2 regions of the Dactylosporangium sp. NPDC051484 genome follow, and region 2 is predicted to be linked to the other one. Evidence: riboswitches for the same ligand, from Rfam matches in the RefSeq annotation. Region 2 holds a riboswitch; the other holds the start of a gene.
What was found. Region 2 has a riboswitch for glycine ahead of AB0367_RS06290 (L-serine ammonia-lyase). Riboswitches for the same ligand answer to the same signal wherever they lie in the genome.
Positions count from the first base shown of each region.

Region 1: it holds a riboswitch for glycine, as region 2 does, so the genes downstream of both, gcvP (aminomethyl-transferring glycine dehydrogenase) here and AB0367_RS06290 (L-serine ammonia-lyase) in region 2, are expected to answer to the same signal.

Region 1 covers NZ_JBFAZX010000007.1:44,972-52,001, reverse strand. The annotation lists gene AB0367_RS15045 (DUF5999 family protein) at 1-52, shown strand, start outside; gene gcvP (aminomethyl-transferring glycine dehydrogenase) at 78-2,903, opposite strand; glycine riboswitch at 2,981-3,079, opposite strand; partial or broken gene AB0367_RS15035 (nucleotidyltransferase domain-containing protein) at 3,113-3,766, shown strand; gene AB0367_RS15030 (nucleotidyltransferase domain-containing protein) at 3,818-4,570, shown strand; gene AB0367_RS15025 (AAA family ATPase) at 4,620-5,189, shown strand; gene AB0367_RS15020 (class I SAM-dependent methyltransferase) at 5,186-5,887, shown strand; gene AB0367_RS15015 (CDP-alcohol phosphatidyltransferase family protein) at 5,944-6,540, shown strand; gene AB0367_RS15010 (DUF881 domain-containing protein) at 6,602-7,030, shown strand, end outside.
Region 2 covers NZ_JBFAZX010000002.1:526,695-533,724, reverse strand. The annotation lists gene AB0367_RS06290 (L-serine ammonia-lyase) at 1-1,368, opposite strand, end outside; glycine riboswitch at 1,483-1,575, opposite strand; glycine riboswitch at 1,576-1,673, opposite strand; gene AB0367_RS06285 (ROK family protein) at 1,790-2,965, opposite strand; gene AB0367_RS06280 (sugar-binding protein) at 3,044-4,159, opposite strand; gene mmsB (multiple monosaccharide ABC transporter permease) at 4,233-5,531, opposite strand; gene mmsA (multiple monosaccharide ABC transporter ATP-binding protein) at 5,528-7,030, opposite strand, start outside.

The DNA of each region.
Region 1 (7,030 bases), on a different contig from region 2:
GATTGAGCCGCACCGGGGTCCGGCTCCACACACGCTCGTCGGCGCCGCATAGGTAACGCTGCGTATTTACCGGCCCGTCACTCTTCGTACGCGGAGGTGGGCGGGCAGGCGCACACCAGGTTCCGGTCGCCGTAGCTGTCGTCGATCCTGCGCACCGGCGGCCAGTACTTCGCCTCGCGCGCGGCCGCGGACGGGTAGGCCGCCACCGACCTCGGGTATGCGTGCTCCCACTCGTCGGCCGTGACCACCTCCGCCGTGTGCGGAGCGTTCACGAGCGGATTGTCGCCGGCGGGCCACTCGCCCGCCGCGACCCGGTCGATCTCCCCCTTGATCGCGATCATCGCGTCGCAGAAGCGGTCCAGCTCGCCCAGGTCCTCGCTCTCGGTCGGCTCGACCATGAGGGTGCCGGCGACCGGGAACGACATCGTCGGGGCGTGGAAGCCGTAGTCGATGAGCCGCTTGGCGACGTCGGCGACGGTCACGCCGCTGGCCCGGGTGATCCCGCGCAGGTCCAGGATGCACTCGTGCGCGACGAGGTGCTCCGCGCCGCTATAGAGCACCGGGTAGTGCTCGCGCAGCCGGGCCGCCACGTAGTTGGCCGCCAGCACCGCGGCCGCCGTCGCCCGGCTCAGCCCCTCCGGGCCCATCAGCCGCAGATACGTCCACGGGATCGGCAGGATTCCGGCGGAGCCCCAGGGCGCGGCCGAGACCGGCCCGACCGGCGCGTCGGCCGCCAGGAACGGGTGCGACGGCAGGTACTTCGCCAGGTGCGAGCGCACCGCCACCGGCCCGACACCGGGGCCGCCACCGCCGTGCGGGATGCAGAACGTCTTGTGCAGGTTGAGGTGCGACACGTCGGCGCCGAACTTGCCCGGCTTGGCGTAGCCGAGCAACGCGTTGAGGTTGGCGCCGTCGACGTAGACCTGCCCGCCGGCCTCGTGCACCTTCGCGCACAGGTCGGCGATGCCGGTCTCGTACACGCCGTGCGTCGACGGATACGTCACCATGATCGCGGCGAGCCGCTCGCCGTGCTGCACGATCTTCTTGTCCAGGTCGCCCAGGTCGACGTTGCCGAGCTCGTCACAGGCGACGACGGCGACCCGCATGCCCGCCATCACCGCACTTGCGGCGTTGGTGCCGTGCGCGCTGGACGGGATCAGGCACACGTCCCGCCCGGTGTCGCCGCGCTCCAGGTGATACGCCCGGATCGCCAGCAGCCCGGCCAGCTCGCCCTGCGATCCGGCGTTGGGCTGCAGGCTCACCGCGTCGTAGCCGGTCACCTCGGCCAGCCAGCGCTCGAGGTCGCCGATCAGCCGGCGATACCCCTGGGTCTGCGACGCCGGCGCGAACGGGTGCAGGCCGGCGAACTCGGGCCAGGTGATCGGCTCCATCTCGGCCGTCGCGTTGAGCTTCATCGTGCACGACCCCAGCGGGATCATGCCCCGGTCGAGCGCGTAGTCCTTGTCGGAGAGCCTGCGCAGGTATCGCAGCATCGCCGTCTCCGACCGGTGGCTTGCGAACACCGGGTGGGTCAGGTACTCCGACGCGCGGCGCAGCCCGGCCGGCACCGCGCCGGTGCCGTCCAGCCCGGTCACGTCGACGTCTGCCAGCCCGAACGCGGCGAGCACGTCGCGCAGCTGCTCGAACGTGGTGGTCTCGTCGCAGGCGATGCTCACCCGGTCGGCGTCGACGTGGCGCAGGTTGATCCCCCGCGCGGCGGCGGCCTCGACGACCGAGGCCGCCCGGCCCGGCACGACGGCGGTGACGGTGTCGAAGAACGCGAGATGCTCGGTGGTGACCCCGCCCGCGCGCAGCCCCGCGGCGAGCCGGGCGGCCGCGTCGTGGGTGTGCGCGGCGATCGCGCGCAGCCCGTCCGGGCCGTGGTACACCGCGTACATGCTCGCGGTCACCGCGAGCAGCACCTGCGCGGTGCAGATGTTGCTGGTCGCCTTCTCCCGGCGGATGTGCTGCTCGCGGGTCTGCAGGGCGAGCCGGTAGGCGGGCGCGCCGCCGGCGTCCTTCGACACGCCGACGAGCCGGCCGGGCAGCGTGCGCTCCAGGCCCTGACGGACCGAGATGTAGCCGGCGTGCGGGCCGCCGAAGCCCATCGGCACGCCGAAGCGCTGGGCGCTGCCGACGGCGACGTCGGCGCCGATCGCACCGGGCTCGCGCAGCAGGCACAGCGCCAGCAGGTCGGCGGCGACGGTGACGATCGCGCCCCGCTCGTGGGCCAGCTCGACGAGGGCCTCGTGGTTGCGGACCGCGCCGGAGGCGCCCGGATACTGCAGGTGCAGCCCGAAGAACTCGGCCGGCAGCTCCTGCGCCGCGAGGTCGACGACGCGCACCTCGATGCCGATCGGCTCGGCCCGGGTCCGGATCACGGCGAGGGTCTGCGGCAGCACGTCGGCGTCCACGACGTACACCTCGGAGGAGACCTTGGACGAGCGGCGGGCGAGGGTCATCGCCTCGGCCGCGGCGGTGGCCTCGTCCAGCAGCGACGCCCCGGCGACCGGCAGCCCGGTCAGGTCGGCCACGACCGTCTGGAAGTTGAGCAGCGCCTCGAGCCGCCCCTGGCTGATCTCGGGCTGGTACGGCGTGTAGGCCGTGTACCACGAGGGGTCCTCGAGCACATTGCGCAGGATCACGGGCGGTGTGTGCGTGCCGTAGTAGCCCAGGCCGATCATCGACACGAGCGGCCGGTTGGCCGAGGCGAGCGCGCGCAGTTCCGCGAGCACCTGCGCCTCCGACGCCGCCGGCGGCAGCTCGAGCGGCTCGCGCCAGCGGATCGAGCCGGGGATCGCGGCGGTCATGAGCTCCTCGACCGACTCGTATCCGACGGCCTTGAGCATGCGGGCGTGGTCGTCGACGGACGGACCGATGTGCCGCGCGGCGAAACTCGTCATAGCAACACTCTCTGGGTCTCGCGGGACAGGGGCGATGCGATGCGCTCCTCCCCCTCTGTCGCAGACTCCAGAGGTGCCAACCCGTCGCGGTCCTTTTGCCTGAGAGGTTCCGGGGAGGATTTGCCCCTTCGGCGCCGCCGTCCGTTGCCAACGGCGGTCTCTCCCACGCGGGTATTGCCGGCTCGCCTACCCTACCTCCTGTGCAGGACCTGACCAGCGTGGCGTCGCACACGATCTATTCCGCGATCGTCGGCTCCCGCGCCTACGGCCTCGACGGACCGGACTCCGACACCGACCGCCGCGGCGTCTTCCAGGCGCCGACGCCACTGTTCTGGCGCCTGGACAAGCCGCCGGCACACCTGGAGGGCCCGCTGCCGGAGCAGTTCTCGTGGGAGGTCGAGCGCGCCTGCACGCTCGCGCTGGCCGCCAACCCGACGGTCTGGGAGTGCCTGTCGTCCCCGCTCGTCGAGCGGGTCACCGACGCCGGCCGGGCCCTGCTCGGCCTGCGCCCGGCGTTCCTGTCGCGCCGGGCCGCCCGCACCTACGGCGACTACGCCCGCGACCAGCTGGCCAAGCTCACCTCGGCCCGGGCGAAGACCGGCGAGGTGCGCTGGAAGCAGGCGATGCACATGGCCCGCCTGCTGCGCGCCGGCGCCCATGTGCTGCGCACCGGCGAGGTCCTGGTCGACGTCCGCGCCGCCCGCGACGAGCTGCTCGCCATCCGCCGCGGCGAACTCACCTGGGAGGCGTTCGAGGCCCTGGCCGCCTCGCTGTCCGCCGCGCTGCGGCGCGCGGAGAGCGCCTCCACCCTGCCGGAGGAGCCGGACCGCGCGGCGGTCGAGAAGTTCCTGGTGGAGCTAAGGGCCCACACATCGGTCCCAGCGTCGGTACCGCACGTGCCCGCCCCGCCGCCGCTGCCGGTCCTCGACGACGTGCCACCGTGGGCGGGCGACGTGGCCGACGAACACCGTTACCCGCTCGTCTTCGCCACGGTGAGCGGCGCCCACCTCTACGGCTTCGCGTCCGTCGACTCGGACCTCGACCTGCGCGCCTGCCACGTCCTGCCCCTCGACGAGGTGGTGGGCCTGACGACGGGCCCGCAGACGGTCCAGTCGAGCGGCGTCCGCGAGGGCATGGAGCTCGACGTCGTCAGCCAGGAGCTCGCCAAGTTCGCCCGGCTGCTGCTCAAGCCCAACGGCTACGTCCTGGAGCAGCTGCTCTCGCCCCTGCTGGTGCGCACCTCCGCGCTGCACGAGGAGCTCAAGGCCCTCGCGCCGCACTGTCTGACCCCCGAGCACGCCCGGCACTACCTGGGCTTCGCCGCGGGCCAGTGGCAGCTGTACCTCAACACCGGCGAGCTGAAACCGGCCCTCTACACCCTGCGCGTGCTGCACACCGGCATCCACCTGATGCGCACCGGCGAGGTGGAGGCGGACCTGCGGGTGCTCAACACCCTCCCGTACGTGCCCGGCCTGATCGAGGCCAAGCGGGCCGGCGAGCACCGCGCCCTGCCGCCGGACCTGGTCGACCAGCGGACCCTGGCGGCCGACGTGGCGCGGCTGAGCGCCGAGCTGGAGGCCGCCCGCGACGCCTCGAAGCTGCCGGACACCCCGTCCGCCGGCCCGGCCCTCAACGACCTCGTCATCCGCACCCGCCTGCATCGCTGAAGCCTCACCCACGTCGCCGCGCCCGCCGGTGCCCGGATACGGTCGTCCTGTGCGGGAACGCGGCGAGGGCGGCGGTCGCCTGGGTGCCGGCGACCACGCGATCGTGCTCATCACCGGTATCCAGGCCGCGGGCAAGTCCACGGTCGCCCAGGCCCTGGCCGAACGCCTCCCCCGCTCCGTACACGTGCGCGGCGACGTGTTCCGCCGCATGGTGGTGCGTGGCCGCGCCGAGATGACCCCGGACGCCACCGAAGAGGCCGAACGCCAGCTCCGCCTGCGCTACCGCCTGACCGCGCAGGTCGCCGACGCCTACTTCGAGGCGGGCTTCACCGTCGTGGCCCAGGACGTCGTCCTCGGCCCCGACCTGACCGAGCTGACCGCGTCGATCCGCAACCGCCCCCTGCTCGTGGTCGTGCTCGCCCCCTCCCCGGCCGCGGTCGCCGCCCGCGAGTCCGAGCGCGCGAAGACCGCCTACACCGGCTGGACCGTGGAGGCTCTGGACGCCGGTCTGCGGCACCGGACCCCGCGGATCGGCCTGTGGCTGGACACCTCGGACCAGACCCCCACCGAGACGGTCGACGAGATCCTCACCCGAGCCTGGACGGAGGCGGCGATTTGAGCCCGACCGGCAGCGGCCACGACACCGGCGGTACGAGCGGGACCAACAGCACCGACCGCCCCGCGTCGTCCGCCGCCGCGCCGTCCGGATCCCGCGCGGCCGCCATCACCGCGTTTCACGCCGGCCTACACGGGCCGACGTGGCGGATCGCGGGCTGGGGCAGCGCCGACCTGCAGCGCGTGCGTTTCGAGGCCCTGCTGCGCGCGGCCGGCTACCGCGGCGGCTCAGTCCTCGACTGGGGCTGCGGCCCCGGCGACCTCTACTTCCACCTGTGCTCCGTGCACCTCCCCATGGACCTCCCCGTCGACTACACCGGCGTGGACCTCGAACCGCGCATGGTCGAGCTGGCCACGTCCCGCGGCGTCCCGAACGTCGCCCTGCTGCCCCCGGGCCGGATCCCACAGACCCCCCGGGGCCGCTACGACTACGTCTTCGCGAGCGGCATCTTCCAGTTCCCGGACCCGGAGGACCCCCTCTACTACCTCACCATCTTAGAACAGATGTACGACATTTCCCGGCGGGCGGTGGCCGTGAACTTCCTCAGCGCACAGCGCCCCGAGGCCGCCAGGGCACCGGACGAGCTCTACGTGGACCCGGTGGTGGCGGCCCGCTTCGCCGCCGCGCTGACCGACCGCTGGGTCCTCGACCACGGCTACCACCCGCAGGCGGGCGACTTCACGCTCGCCCTGCTCAAGTAGCACTCGGCAGCCGCGCCGCCACCAGGTCACCCGTGCGGGCTGTTAGCATTCCCGGCGTGGCAGACCGGCAGGGTCTCGGGCCGGTGCTCACCGTCCCGAACCTCATCAGCTTGATGCGCCTGCTCGGCGTGCCATTGTTCCTGTACCTGTTCCTCGCCACCGACGCGACGGGCTGGGCGATCACCGTGCTCGCCGTCGGCGGGCTGAGCGACTGGGTGGACGGGTTCGCGGCGCGGCGGCTCAAGCAGGTCAGCCGGCTGGGTGAGCTGCTCGACCCGCTCGCCGACCGGCTCTACATCCTGGCGACGCTGTTCGCGCTGACGTTCGAGCACGTCGTGCCGTGGTGGTTCACGATCGCGCTGCTCGCGCGCGAGGCCGTGATGGTGCTGTGCCTGGTCGTGCTGCGGCTGCTCGGCCACGGGCCGCCGCCGGTGCACTACGTGGGCAAGACCGCCACCGCGATCCTGCTCATGGGCTTCCCGATGATGCTGCTGGCGCACTTCAGCGAGGCGGCGCGATCGTGGGCGCTGCCCAGCGGCTGGGCCCTGCTGTGGTGGGGCATCGTGCTGTACTGGGTCGCCGCGGTCTTCTACTTCATCCAGGCGGCCGTCCACGTGCGCGCCGGACGCGCCACGGCCGCCGGGGTGCCGTGACCGGTCCGCGGCGAAGCGGCACCCAGCATCGAGCAGCCGACGAGCGAAGCGAGGAGGGCGCGTGACCTCGCCCCGCCGCGACGATCTGCTCGGCGAGCTGTTCCGCAACCCGCTCGACCCCGGGTACACGGCCGCGGCCGCCCGCCGCGGGGACGCCGCGCCGCCGCGGTCCGGGCGCTGGCTGACGGCCGCGGCGATGCTCGCCATCGGCTTGCTGCTCGCCGTCGCCTATCACCAGGTGGTCGCCGCCGCGCCGGGCACCACGAAGGCCCGCGAAGACCTGGCGGCCGACGTCCGCTCGCGCCAGCGCACCGCCGACGAGTTGCAGCGGCGCGCCGCGGAGCTACGCGCCCAGGTCGACCAGGCCCGCGACGACGCGCTCGCCGGCGGCGACAACGCGTCGCGGCTGCGCGACCTCGCGGCCGGGACCGGCACGAGCAAGGTCACCGGCGACGGGGTCGCGGTGCGTGTCGTCGACGCGCCGGCGCAG
Region 2 (7,030 bases):
TTCGACGATGTTGACGGCCAGGCCACCACGGGAGGTCTCCTTGTACTTGGTGTGCATGTCGTACCCGGTCTGCCGCATGGTCTTGACCGCCTTGTCCAGGCTGACGCTGTGGTTCCCGGTGCCGTGCAGGGCGAGGCGGGCGGCATTGACCGCTTTGACGGAGGCGATCGCGTTGCGTTCGATGCAGGGGATCTGCACGAGGCCGCCGATCGGGTCGCAGGTGAGGCCGAGGTTGTGTTCGATGCCGACCTCCGCGGCGTTCTCGACCTGCTCCGGGCTGCCACCGGTCACCTCGCACAGCCCGGCGGCCGCCATCGCGCAGGCGGACCCGACCTCGCCCTGGCAGCCGACCTCGGCGCCGGAGATGGAGGCATTCTCCTTGATGATGATGCCGATGGCGGCGGCCGTGAGCAGGAACCGCACGATGCCGTCGTCGCTTGCGCCGGCCACGAAACGTACGTAGTAGTGCAGCACCGCGGGGATGATGCCCGCGGCGCCATTGGTCGGCGCGGTGACGATGCGGCCGCCCGCGGCGTTCTCCTCGTTGACGGCCAGCGCGTAGAGGTTGATCCAGTCGACGGCACGCAGCGGGTCGGTCGAATCGTGGCCCGTCGAGAGTTTGGTGAAGAGGCCGGGTGCGCGGCGCGGCACCTTCAGGCCTCCGGGCAGCACTCCGCTGCGGTGACAGCCGCGCTCGACGCACTCGGCCATGGCCTGCCAGAGGGACAGCAATCCGGCCCGGATCTGCTCCGTCGTTCGCCACGCACGCTCGTTGGCGAGCATGATCTCCGAAATCGGCAGGCCGGTCTCATGGCAGTGGGCGAGCAACTCGGCGGCCGTGGTGAACGGGTAGCGCACGACGGTGTCGTCCGGCACCAGGGCGATCGTGCCGTCCGCGGCGGCGTCGACGACGAAGCCTCCGCCGATCGAGTAGAACGTTCGCTGGTCGAGGATCGTGCCGTCATCCGCGTAGGCGGTGAAGGACATGCCGTTGGGGTGGGCGGGTAGCGTCCGCCTGCGGTGCAGGGTGATGTCGCGGTCGGGCTCGAAGGCGATGACGTGGCCGCCGGGCAGGGTCAGCGTGTGCCGCCTGGTGATGGTCTCCACGCGCTCGTCGATGTGATCGATGTCGACGGTTGCCGGGTCATCGCCTTCCAGGCCGAGGATGACGGCCTTCGGCGTTCCGTGCCCGCGACCGGTCGCGGCGAGCGATCCGTACAGATCGGCCCGCACGCGGTGCACGAGGGGCGTGCGCTGATCGCGGACCAGCGTGTCGGCGAAGATCTTCGCCGCGCGCATGGGTCCGACCGTGTGCGAGCTGGACGGACCGATGCCGACCGAGTACAGGTCGAAGGCGCTCAACGCCATGGCTGTTCCTCGGCTGAGCGTCGGCCGTCCGTGACGCTCATCAAGATCTTGTCGATGTTGCAGGGCACGACGGGAGGCTCCTCTCGACCCAGACCGAGGTCTGGGACAGGTCTGCCTCCCCGCTCTGTCATCTTTGCCTGAGAGCCTCACCGCCGGCTGGGACGGTTTACACCTTCGGCGCGGGAAGCTCCCGACTTTCCAGAGTCGCCTGTCCGAGCGGTAACTTGGGCCTGAGAGATTCTGGGGAGAAGTTGCTCCTACGGCGGCCGGCGTCAGCGACGTCGGCACTCTCCCGCCCGGCATAAACGGCGAATATTCACATGTGGCCCGAAGGATAGCGGCTCGGCGGGCACCTGTCCACCCGGTCACGGGCAGCTCGAGCAGGTCGGTCGTGGTCGCGACCGCGTAGAGCGGCGTCCGGCTACCGCGAGAGAGGGTCGGACAGCAGGGCCTCGAACGCCAGCTCGGCCGCGCCGACCAGCGGGGCGTCGTCGCCGAGCTGCGGGGTGCGCAGGCCGACGTGGTCCCGGCACGCCGGCAGGGCCATGGCGGAGAGGCGCTGGCGCACGTGGTCGGCGCCGGTGAGGTACAACTCCCGCAGCGTGCCGCCGAAGACCACGACCGTGGGGTTGAAGATGTTGACCAGGTTGGCCACGCCGAAGCCGAGCCAGTCGGCGGCGTGTACGACCGCGGCGAGGGCGTCCGGGTCGCCCTCGCGGGCGGCGCTCACGGCGCCAGTGACGGCGGCGCCGGCAGTTGGTACGGTGCGGCCGGCGAGGTGCAGCAGCGCCCGCTCGCCGATCTCGGTCTCCCAGCAGCCGCGCGAGCCGCAGCCGCACAGCCGGCCGGCCGGGTTGACGACCATGTGGCCGACCTGGCCGCTGTGGCTGCCGTAGCCGGTGATGCGCCGGCCGCCGGCGATGATGCCCGCGCTGATGCCGGCGTCGCCGTGCAGGTAGATGACGTTGGCGACGCCGGCCGCGGCGCCGCGGGTGTGCTCGGCGAGGGCGGCCAGGTCGGCGATGCCGCCCAGGATCGGCGGGCGGCGACCGCCCGGGCGCGGGTCCAGGCGGTGATCGTCGAGCGCGGCGGCGAGCGCCGGTTCGATCGTTTCGTCCGCCCAGCCGAGGTGGTGGCGCACGGAACCGGAGACGGCGACGCCGTAGCCGACGAACACGCCGTCGGCGGGGGCGGTGCGCCGCATGTCGGCGATGAGGGCGGCCAGGCCGGCGACGGTCGGGCCGGCGTCGGTGCCGGGCGGGCGGAGGGCGGCGCGGCCGTCGAGGACCTTGCCGCCGAGGCCGACGCGTGCGGCGCGGAGGCGGTCGAGCTCGATGCTCAGCGCGTATCCGTAGACGCGCGACGACCGGGGGCGCACGACGATGGAGGGTCGGCCGGCGCGGCCCGTCTCCTGCGGTACACCCTCGTCGATGAGGCCCGCGGTGGCCAGATCGGCCGTCAGGGCGCCGATGGTACTGCGGTTGAGGCCGAGCTGGCTGGTCAGCTCGGCGCGGGACGTCGCGCCGCGGACGTGGACATAGCGCAGCAGGGCCCCCAGGTTCTGCCTGCGTACGGACTCCTGCGGGCTGGTGGACACGCGCGGTCCCTTCGCCTCGAAACGATCGTGGGCCCCCGGAAAGCAGCTCCGGGGACCCACGACGTCGGTGCCGGTGTGTTACTTGGTGAGCGGGGCGAGCTTCGGGTCGTTGGCGTAGGCCTCGGCCGCGTTCGCCTTGGTCACGATGGCCGGAGCCAGCAGGTACGACGGGACGATCTTGGCCTGGTTGTCGTACGACTTGGTGTCGTTGATCTCCGGCTCGTTGCCGGCCTGCAGCGCCTGCACCATCTTGATGGTCTCGGCCACCAGCTTGCGGGTGTCCTTGTTGATGGTCGAGTACTGCTCGCCGGCCACGATCGACTTGACCGACTCAACCTCGGAGTCCTGGCCGGTGACGACCGGGACCGGCTTGCCGGCGGCCTTCACCGAGGTGATGATCGCGCGGGCCAGGGTGTCGTTCGGGGACAGCACGCCGTCCAGCGTCTTGCCGCCGCTGTAGGTCGAGGTCAGCAGGGCGTCCATGCGCTGCTGCGCGCCCTCGGCCTTCCAGCCCTGGATCGCGGTCTGCTTGACGTCCTTCTGGCCCGAGCCGACGATGATGTCGCCCTTGTCGATGGCCGGCTGGAGCACGTCCAGCGCGCCCTTGAAGAAGACGCCGGCGTTGTTGTCGTCCGGCGAGCCGGAGAACAGCTCGATGGTCCACGGGCCGGTCGGCTTCTTGGCCTTCAGGCCGTCCAGCAGGGCCTGGCCCTGCAGCTGGCCGACCTTGAAGTTGTCGAACGCGACGTAGTAGTCGAGGTCCTTGGTACCGGTGATGAGCCGGTCGTAGGCGATGACCACCGCGCCGGCGTCCTTGGCCTGCTTGACCTGGGTGCCCAGCTGCGCGGCGTCGGTCGCGCCGATGACGATGACCTTCGCGCCCTTGGTGATCATGGACGAGATCTGCGCCTGCTGGTCCGCGACCGTGGTCGAGGCGCCGGCGTACTGCACGTCGGACTTGAACCCGGCGTCCTTGAGGCCGTTGGTGAACAGGTCACCGGCGAGGACCCAGTTCTCCGAGGTCTTCGACGGCAGGGCGACGCCGATGAGCGCGTCCTTGGCGAAGCCCTTGGCGGGCGCGCCGGCCGACGGGTTGCTGGAGGCGTCGCGGTCGCTGCCACCGCACGCGGCGGTGCTCAGCGCCACCAGCGCGACAGCGCTGACCGCGAGGCTCCGGGTGAGGAACTTGCGCATGGCTGGGAAAGCCCTTTCTTTCAGGATGTTACGGGGAATAAGGGGGCGTCTGCCGCGGTAGCGGCGGGGTGGATCAGCCGGCGACCGGGGTCTTGATCGATTCCTGTCCGGCTTGGTTTCCTGCGTCCGGCGGGGTGGGTTCCTGCCGGCGGAAGGGCCTCGTTATCGATCCGATGATCGAGAAGCGACCCTGGCTCTTGTTGTAGACGTCCAGCGCGACGGCGGCGAGGAGGAAGAAGCCCTTGACGATCTGCTGGGTGTCGGTGCCGATGCCCTTGAGCTGCAGGCCGTTGTTGAGCACGGCCATGACCAGGCCACCGACGATGGCGCCGGACACCGTGCCGATGCCGCCGGAGACCGCGGCGCCACCGACGAACACGGCCGCGATCGCGTCGAGCTCCCAGCTCAGGCCGTCCTGCGGGCCGGAGGCGCCGGAGCGGGCCACGAAGATCATGCCGGCCAGTGCGGCCAGGATCGACATGTTCATCATGACGAGGAAGTTGACCCGCCGCAGCTTCACACCGGAGAGCTCCGCGGCGCGGGCGTTGCCGCCGACCGCGTAGATGTGCCGGCCACCCGCGGTGTTGCGGGTGTAGAAGGAGTACAGGATGACCAGCACGGCCAGGATGCAGCCCGAGATCGGGAAGCTGGTGCCGACGCGGCCACCGGCGAAGCGCAGCGTGGCGAAGACGATGACGGCGAGCATGATGACCAGGCGCAGCGCGGCGATCCAGACCGGGGCCGGCTCCGCGCCCATGTCGCGGCGGGTCTTGCGGGCCCGCAGCTCACGCCAGATCACGGCGAGACAGGCGACCACTCCGAGCAGCAACGTGGAGTTGTTGTAGCCGGTGTTCGGGCCCCACTCGCTGAGGTAGCCCGCGCCGATGTTCTTGAAGCCCTCGGGCACCGGGATGGTCTCGGCGTCGCCGATGAACTGGTTGCCGCCTCGGAAGAGCAGCATGCCCGCCAGGGTGACGATGAACGCCGGGACCCCGATGTAGGCGACCCAGAAGCCCTGCCAGGCACCGATGATCGCGCCGACGACCAGGCCGACCAGGATGCCGACCTCCCAGGGGAGGTCCCAATCCCGCATCGTCTTGGCGACGATGATGCCCGTGAACGCGGCGACCGAACCGACGGAGAGGTCGATGTGGCCGGCCACGATGACCATCAGCATGCCGATCGACAGCACTGAGATGTAGGCGTACTGCTGGGTCAGGGCGATCAGGTTGGTCGAATTGAGCGTCAGCCCGTCGGTCCACACTTGGAAGAAGATGATGATCGCCACGAGCGTGAAGATCATGCTGAACTGGCGGGCGTTGGAGGTGGTGCCCCCAAAGAGGTTCTTCTGCAAGTCTTTGATTCGGCTCATCGCGTCAGCATCTTCTTCGTAGAGGTCATCTGCTTCATGAGGAGTTCCGGGTTGGCCTCCGCGCGCGGGACCTCACCGGTGATGTTGCCTTCGAACACCGTGTAGATGCGATCGCACAGGCCCAGCAGCTCGGGCAGCTCCGAGGAGATGACGATGACGCCCTTACCCTGGTCGGCGAGCCGCTGGATGATGCCGTAGATCTCGTACTTCGCGCCGACGTCGATGCCGCGCGTCGGCTCATCGAGGATCAGCAGGTCAGGGTCGGTGAACATCCACTTGGCCAGGACGACCTTCTGCTGGTTGCCGCCGGAGAGCTTGTTGACGCCCTCGTCGACGGTCGGCGCCTTCACCCGCAGCATCTGCCGGTATTCCTCGGCGACCTTGTGCTCGGCGACCTTGTCGATGACACCGCGCCGGGTGATCTTCGACAGCTTGGCGGCCACCATCGAGGTTTTGATGTCGTCGAGCAGGTTGAGCCCGATCGACTTGCGGTCCTCGCTGACATACGCCAGACCGTGCTTGATGGCGTCCGCGACCGACTTGAGCTGGATCTCCTGGCCGTCCTTGAAGATCTGGCCGGACTGCCACACGCCGTAGGAGCGGCCGAAGAGGCTCATCGCCAGCTCGGTGCGCCCGGCGCCCATCAGGCCGGCGAAGCCGACGATCTCGCCCCGGCGGACGTTGAAGCTCGAGTTCTTGCAGACCAGGCGCTCCGCCGAGATCGGGTGGCGGACCGTCCAGTCGCGCACCTCGAAGAAGACCTCGCCGATGTGCGGGGTGTGGTCGGGGAAGCGGCTCTCCAGGTCGCGGCCGACCATGCCGCGCACGATCCGGTCCTCGTTGACGCCCTCGGCGCCGACCTCGAGGGTCTCCACCGTCTTGCCGTCGCGCAGGATCGTGATCGAGTCGGCGATCGCCTCGATCTCGTTGAGCTTGTGCGAGATCATGATCGACGTGATGCCCTGCCGCTTGAACTCGCGCAGCAGTTCGAGCAGATGCTTGGAGTCGTTCTCATTGAGCGCGGCGGTCGGCTCGTCGAGGATGAGCAGCTTCACGTCCTTGGCGAACGCCTTGGCGATCTCCACCAGCTGCTGCTTACCGACGCCGATGTCCTTGATCAGGGTGTCGGGGTCGTCACGCAGGCCGACCTTCGCGAGCAGCTCGTTGGCCGTGCGGTTGGCGCCCTTCCAGTCATAGGCACCGTTGCGCCTCGGCTCGTTGCCCATGAAGAGGTTCTCGGTGATGGACATGTGCGGCACCAGGGCGAGCTCCTGGTGGATGATCACGATGCCGGCCTTCTCGCTGGCCCGGATGTCGCCGAAGCGGCTCTCCGTGCCACGGTAGAAGATCTGGCCACTGTACGACCCGTATGGGTAGACGCCGCTGAGGACCTTCATCAGCGTCGACTTGCCTGCGCCGTTCTCGCCGCAGATCGCGTGGATCTCGCCCTCGCGGACCACCAGGTTGACGTCGCTGAGCGCCTTGACGCCCGGAAACTC